Pleomorphomonas sp. T1.2MG-36: one gene and its partner. The protein of the gene in region 1 interacts with the protein of each later gene in a pairwise test. Links are inferred from orthologs where the notes say so. Each region holds a gene or a part of one and is shown in the gene's direction. Other genes may lie near its edges.

Region 1 (3,517 bases):
GGTGGCATCCTCGTCGCCATCGCCGAGAAGTTTGGCCTGCCGGTGCACTTCATCGGCGTCGGCGAGGGGATCGACGATCTTGAGCCCTTTGCTGCCCGCGACTTTGCCCGGGCCATCGCCGGACTTGGCGACTGACGGTGCCGCCCTGAGCGTCCTTCGCGCCGCTGCGGATTGCCGGTCGCCGACGAAGCCGCTATTTGTGCAGTCTGGAATACGTCGAAGCCGCGATTGACGGCCGCGCACCCACGCTCCGAGGCAAGCATGCCCCTCGCCGATCTGGCCAATCCAACACGCTTCCTAGCACTTGCCGGCCGCCTGATCCCCTGGCTTGCCGGGCTCACCGTCATGTTGTTCGCCGGCGGTCTCGCCTTGGTCATCCGCTCGCCGGCTGATTATTTGCAGGGCGAGACCGTCAGGATCATGTACATCCACGTGCCCGCCGCCTGGTTGTCCATGCTGACCTACGCCATCATGGCCGTGTCCGCGCTCGGCACCCTGGTCTGGCGACATCCGCTTGCCGATGTCGCCGCTCGCGCGGCCGCCCCGATCGGTGCCACTTTCACCGCGCTGGCCCTGGTGACCGGATCGCTGTGGGGTCGGCCGATGTGGGGCACCTACTGGGAGTGGGATGCGCGCCTCACCTCGGTGCTGGTGCTGTTCATCATGTATCTCGGCCTCATCGCACTCTGGCGTACCATCGAGGATCCGACGCGCGGCGCGCGCGCCGCCGCAATCCTGATCCTGGTCGGTTCGGTCAATCTGCCGATCATCAAGTTCTCGGTCGACTGGTGGAACACTCTGCACCAGCCTGCCTCGGTGTTCCGTATCGACGGTCCGACCATCGACGTCACCATGCTGTTGCCGCTCGCGGCCATGGCATTGGCCTTCACCGCCCTTCTCGCCACGCTGCACCTGGCCGCCATGCGCAATGAGATTTTGCGTCGGCGCATTCGCGCGCTCGGCCTGACTGCCGCCGGAGCCGCCCGATGATCGCTTCTCTCGGCCCTTATGCCGGCTTCATTGTCCTGAGCTACGGAGCGGCCGCGCTTGCCGCCTTCGGCCTCACGTTTTGGGTGGTTCTGGATCATCGCCGTTTGAGACACACGCTGAGGACCCTTGAGGCGCAAGGCCTGACCCGCCGATCGGCGCGCGCCGCGGCTCGACTGGCGCCCGAAACATCATTGGACGCCAAGCTGGAGACGCAGGCTTGAGCACGTCTTCCCGCCGCCGCGCCAGCCTTCTCGCGCTCGTTCCGCTCGTCTTGTTTCTGGCGCTTGCCGCCTTGTTCTACGCAAGACTCGGAGCGGGCGACCCGGCGGAGGTACCGTCCGCACTGATTGGCAAACCGGTTCCCGACTTCCGGCTCGACGCCGTCGCCGGACTGACGCAAGACGGAGCATCGGTTCCCGGTCTTTCGTCGACCGACCTCGCCAAAGGCGTTTCCGTCGTCAACGTGTTCGCCAGTTGGTGCGCGCCCTGCCGTGCCGAGCATCCGCTGCTGACCAAAATCGCCGAGGACCGGCGTATCCGCCTCTACGGGCTCAACTACAAGGACGCCGACGATCAGGCGCTGCGCTTCCTCAACGGCCTCGGCAATCCCTATGCCGCCGTCGGCGCCGATCGCAAAGGTCGCGTCGGCATCGACTGGGGCGTCTATGGCGTGCCCGAAACCTTCGTGGTGGCCGACGGTCACATCGTCGCCAAGCTGGTGGGGCCGCTTACGCCCGACAGAATCTCGACGGAACTGAGACCGGCCATCGACAGGGCGCTGGGCGCTCAGGCGGCGCCGTAGTCCCGGAAGCCAAAAATGGCGCTGCCGACCCGCACATGCGTCGCGCCCTGGCCGATCGCCGTTTCGTAATCCGACGACATGCCCATCGAGCGGAAGGCCACCCCAGCCCGCCGCGCCAGTTCGTCGAGCAACGCGAAATGCGGCGCTGGCGGATCGCCGACCGGCGGGATGCACATCAACCCGGTAATGGCGAGGCCGTGCACGTCGCGACAGCGCTTCACGAAGTCCACCGTTTCGCGCGGCGCGATACCAGCCTTTTGCGGCTCCTCCCCGGTGTTGACCTGCACGAGCAGCTTGGGGAAACGGTTCTGCGTCCGCATTTCCTTGGCAAGAGCCGCCGCGATCTTGTCGCGGTCGACGCTGTGGATGACATCGAACAAAGCCACCGCTTCGCGCGCCTTGTTTGACTGCAACGGTCCGATCAGATGCAGCTCAACGCTGGGGAAATCCGCCTTTACCGACGGAAACTTGGTGGCGGCCTCCTGCACGCGGTTTTCGCCGAAGACGAACTGCCCGGCGGCGATGGCGGCACGGACATCGGCCTCCGGAAAGGTCTTGGAAACGGCGATCAACGTCACCGAACCGGTTGGCCGTCCGGCCTCCTCCTCGGCCCCCTCGATCACCGCCCGCACCCGTCCAAGCGCTTCGGAAATGGTCATGCTGGCCTCTCCATTCTCCGCCAAAGCCGCGAAGGCCCAAGTCCCGAAGGGCCGGAGGCATCTCTGTCGCCAACCCTGCCGCCTGTCTTTGGCGCACGCCGCCGTCTTGTCAATACGGCGCTGGAAACTCTACCTTGTTTCGCCATCTTCTGATCTTTAAGTGGGTGGGACGTGTGCCGCAGCGTCGCCATCGCGTGCGGAAAGTAACAACGGAAAGGGTATCCGCGATGTTTCAAACCCTGAGGATAGGGCGCCGTGCGTTCCTGAGCGGCATTGCCGGTGCCGGCGTGACGCTGGCGCTCGCCACCGCCGCGGTACCCCTTGCAACAACCGAAGCGCTGGCCAAGCCCAACCTCGCCAATCTTTCGCCCGAGCAGCTCGCCACGGTGCAGGCGGTCAACCGCTACTTCAACTCGATCACCACCTTCGAAGGGAAGTTCCTGCAGACGGCGCCTGATGGCGGCGAGACCACCGGTTATTTCGTCATCGACCGGCCCGGCAAGATGCGTTTCCGCTACTATCCGCCGGCACAGCTCGACATCACAGTCGACGGCCGGACAGTTGCGGTCGACGACAAGGCCATGCAGTCGCAGACGCTCTATCTTCTGTCGGAAACGCCATTGCGCTTCCTGCTCGACAAGAACATCAACCTGCTTGAAGAGGCAGTGGTGCAGTCGGTCAGCGCCGATTCCGATTTCATCGTCATCCGCCTTCAAGACCCTGGCACGTTCGTCACCAGCCATCTGACGCTTTACTTCGATGCACGCACCACCGAACTGAAGCAGTGGACGGTAACCGACGATCAGGGGTTTGACACCACGGTGGCCATCTACGAAACCAAGGTGGGCAATCCCACCAATCCGGAATGGTTCCAGATCAACTATTCCAAGTACAAGTGACCGCAGCCCGCCAGGAGTGATGATGACCGAGATGCCCGCCGCCGGCCGCAAGGCCGAGAATCCCTGGCTCAAGCTCGCCCTTGAGCTGGGCCCGCTTCTCGTCTTCTTCTTTGCCAACGGCCGCTTCGGTATCTTCGCCGCCACCGGTGCCTTCATGGCGGCGATGG
Region 2 (3,498 bases), on another replicon or contig:
CCAGATCGCCGCGGTGGCGGAAATCAGCAGCAGGAACAGGCGGCGGCGCAGCGAGGTCATGGATCGGCCTTGAGCCGGTAGCCGAGGCCCCGGACGGTTTCGATCGCCATCCGACCGACCTTGGCGCGCAGATTGTGGATGTGAACCTCGACGGCGTTGCTTTCCACCTCCTCCTGCCAGCCGTAGAGACGGTCCTCCAGTTCGGTGCGCGAGCGGATGACGCCGGGCCACTCCATCAGCGCCGAGAGCACGGCGAACTCCCGACGCGACAGCGACACCGCCTTGCCCGCGACCGTCACGACGGAGGTGGCGGGGTCGAGCACGATACCGGCCGCCTCGAGCAACGGACCGGCCCGCCCCTCGCGGCGGCGGGCGATGGCGCGCAACCGGGCGGCCAGTTCGTCCAGATCGAAGGGCTTGCCGAGATAGTCGTCGGCGCCGGCATCGAGACCGGCGATCCGGTCGGACGTCTCGTCGAGGGCGGTGAGCAGCAGCACCGGCGTCGCATCGCCCTGCCGCCTGAGATCGGCGAGAATGTCGAGGCCGGCACCATCGGGCAGCATGCGGTCGAGCACCACCGCATCGAACCGCGAGGCCGAGAGCGCAGCGCGCGCGTCGGCCGCCGTGAACACCACGTCGACCGTCGAGCCCGCCAACCCCAGTCCAACCTTCAGCCCGTCGGCCAGCACCGGATCGTCCTCGACCACCAAGATGCGCATCGCGCTCCTTCCCAGGCAACCACGTTGGCCCCGATGGACCTTGCCTGCCTTAAGGCTGGCTTAAGGTCGGGCGACACTATGCGTCTTGTCCAGTGGAATCAGCGAGGCGACCGGCGGCATGAATTTTTCGATCAAGGCGAGATGGCTCTTCATCCTTCTGCTGCCGCTCGTGCTTTTTCCGCTCGCCGCCAAGGCCGAAACGCCGGCCCCGGCCGACAAGGTGTTCACGCTCAACGCCAGCCGAGAGGGAGCTTTGCGCCTTGCCTGGACGGTGGCGCCGGGCGCCTATCTCTATCGCGACAGCCTGAAGGCGTCGCTCCATGGTCGCGATCTCGCCCTGACCCCACCGCCAGGCGAAACCAAGGACGATCCCAACTTCGGTGAGGTCGAGGTCTACCACGACGTCGTCGCGCTGACGGTGCCCGACATGCCGCCAAGCGGTGTTCTGGACGTCACCTATCAGGGCTGCGCCGAGTCCGGCATCTGCTACCCGCCGGTCCGGAGCCAGGTCGATCTCGCCTCGCTCGTGGTCACCCAACGGCCGCGCGCCTCGCTGCTGGCCGACACCGCCGATCCGCTTGTCCCGTCGCAGGACGCGCCACAAGGCAGTGTCGATCGGGAGGCCGGCACGGCTCTGTCGAGCGGCAGTCTCGCCGTCATTCCCGCCTTCGTCGGCTTCGGGCTGCTACTCGCCTTCACGCCCTGCGTCTTCCCGATGATCCCCATCCTCTCGGGCATTCTGGTTGGAGCGGGACAGCGTTCGATCCGGCGCGGCTTCTCGCTTTCGGCCGCCTACGTTCTGGCTATGGCCTCGGCCTATGGCCTTGCCGGCCTCGTCGCCGGCTGGAGCGGCGCCAATCTCCAGGTCCTGTTGCAGACGCCGCTGGTGCTGGGGCTTTCGGCCGCCATCTTCGTTGCGCTGGCGCTCGCCATGTTCGGCTTGTTCGAGCTGGCGCTGCCGTCGTTCATCGTCACGCGGATCGCTGCCCTTCCCGTGCGCGGCGGCTCGCTGGGCGGCGCGGCGCTCATCGGCTTCGGTTCGGCGTTGGTGATCGGCCCTTGCGTCACCCCGCCGCTGGCCGCCGCCATGCTCTACGCCATCGACAGCGGCGATGCCGCACGCGGCGGCGCGGCGCTATTCGCCCTTGGGCTCGGCATGGGCCTGCCGCTGGTGTTGGCCGGCACCTTCGGCGCACGCTTCCTGCCAAAGGCCGGCCCCTGGCTGGACGGCTTTCACCGCCTCTTCGGCCTGATCTTTCTCGGCGTTGCCGTCATGCTGGTCGCACGCCTCCTGCCGCTCCCGGCAGGGTTGGCGCTTTGGGGCGCATGGGGCGTCATCGTCGCGACATTCCTCGGTGCCTTCGATCGGCTGGACAGCGCAAGCCCCTGGAACGCTCGGCTTTCCAAGGCGATCGGCCTCTCGGGAGCGCTTTATGGCGCGGTGCTGATCGTAGGCGCGGCGGGCGGCAGCGGCGATCCATTGCGCCCGCTCGCCTTCGTCGCCGGACGCGAAACGGATCAGGCCGTCACGTTGCGCCTGACTCAGCCGGCCGACTTCGACCGAGCCTTCGCCGCCGAGGCAACCGCCGGCAAACCGGTGCTCATTCTGTTCACCGCCGACTGGTGCACGGTCTGCAAGTCCAATGAGAAGATCCTCGCCGAGCCCGGCCTCCGCGATCGCCTGGCGCGCACGCCCCGCATTTCCGTCGACATCACCGCCCAGACCACCGAGGCCGAGAAGCTGATGGCGCGTTTTCGCGTCATCGGGCCGCCGGCCTTGTTCCTGCTCGACGCCAATGGACGGGAAATTCCCGGCTCTCGCCTCATCGGCGCCATCAATGCCGCCGATCTGACCGCTCGCCTTGCTATCTGAGACTCGCACGAAAGGATTTCCATGCAACGACGCACATTTCTCGCAGGAGCCGGCACCGCGCTGGCTGCCGCCATCGGCATGGGAAGCTTGCCGGCCTTGGCCGCCGAGGTGAGCCTCGACGATCTTCTTCATGATCCCGCCGCCCCAGTGGGCGGCAACCCCAAGGGAGACCTGACCATCGTCTCCTTCTCCGACTACAATTGTCCCTTCTGCAAGAAGGCCGAGCCGGACCTCGCCCGTGCCGTCCGCGAAGATGGCAACATCCGCCTCGTCTACAAGGACTGGCCGATCCTGTCGCAGGCCTCGGTCTATGGCGCCCGGATGGCCTTGGCCGCCCATTACCAAGGCTCCTACGAGCGTGCTCACCATGCTCTCATGTCCATCTCCGGCCGCGCCGTGTCGCAAGAGGACATGGAACAGGCCCTTGCGACGGCCGGCATCGACATGCAGCGCCTCAAGACCGACCTCGAAACCAGGAAGAAGGAGATCACCGAACTGCTCGCTCGCAACATGGATCAGGCCGACGCGCTCGGCCTCCAGGGCACGCCGACCTACCTGATCGGGCCGCTCCTCGCCTCCACCCTCGATTACGATGGTTTCCGCGAGGCGATCGCCGAAGCCCGCAGCCGCCAGGCAGGAGACGCCCAATGAGACTTGCTCTGATCCTCGCCTTTGCACCGCTCTTGCTTGCCGCCTGTGTCAGCTCGCCCTACGGGCCTGCCATGCCGCCTCTGCCGGCGGTCTCCGCCGCAAGTCCCGGCGCCGGGGTCACAACTCCCCCACCACAGTACCGGCGCCAACTGGTCGCCGATCCGACGGGCGCCACTCCCGGCACCCTCGTCGTCGATCCGGCAAACCGCTATCTCTATCTGGTGCAGGAAGATGGCATGGCGCTTCGCTACGGCG

The links. The genes of interacting proteins can lie anywhere in the genome.
Region 2: the proteins of QQZ18_RS17965 (region 1) and dsbD interact in binary tests that used the Escherichia coli proteins (3 or more experiments, as listed by UniProt). The link is inferred for Pleomorphomonas sp. T1.2MG-36 from one-to-one orthologs.

Annotation. Positions count from the first base shown.
Region 1 is NZ_CATNLY010000045.1:75,412-78,928, forward strand. What follows is about bases 1-2,999. They hold QQZ18_RS17965 (DsbE family thiol:disulfide interchange protein), read left to right. Parts: upstream 1-1,207; coding sequence 1,208-1,792; downstream 1,793-2,999. Other genes in these bases: ftsY (signal recognition particle-docking protein FtsY), read left to right, coding at 1-135; QQZ18_RS17955 (heme ABC transporter permease), read left to right, coding at 262-990; ccmD (heme exporter protein CcmD), read left to right, coding at 987-1,211; QQZ18_RS17970 (YggS family pyridoxal phosphate-dependent enzyme), read right to left, coding at 1,777-2,451; QQZ18_RS17975 (LolA family protein), read left to right, coding at 2,679-2,999. Also shown: more of QQZ18_RS17975, read left to right, coding at 3,000-3,350; QQZ18_RS17980 (septation protein A), read left to right, coding at 3,373-3,517. UniProt on the Escherichia coli protein: Involved in disulfide bond formation. Catalyzes a late, reductive step in the assembly of periplasmic c-type cytochromes, probably the reduction of disulfide bonds of the apocytochrome c to allow covalent linkage with the heme.
Region 2 is NZ_CATNLY010000012.1:913,909-917,406, forward strand. The notes cover bases 235-3,214. They hold dsbD (protein-disulfide reductase DsbD), read left to right. Parts: upstream 235-837; coding sequence 838-2,592; downstream 2,593-3,214. Other genes in these bases: QQZ18_RS11095 (response regulator), read right to left, coding at 235-719; QQZ18_RS11105 (DsbA family protein), read left to right, coding at 2,614-3,214. Also shown: QQZ18_RS11090 (sensor histidine kinase), read right to left, coding at 1-60; more of QQZ18_RS11095, read right to left, coding at 57-234; more of QQZ18_RS11105, read left to right, coding at 3,215-3,243; QQZ18_RS11110 (L,D-transpeptidase), read left to right, coding at 3,240-3,498. UniProt on the Escherichia coli protein: Required to facilitate the formation of correct disulfide bonds in some periplasmic proteins and for the assembly of the periplasmic c-type cytochromes.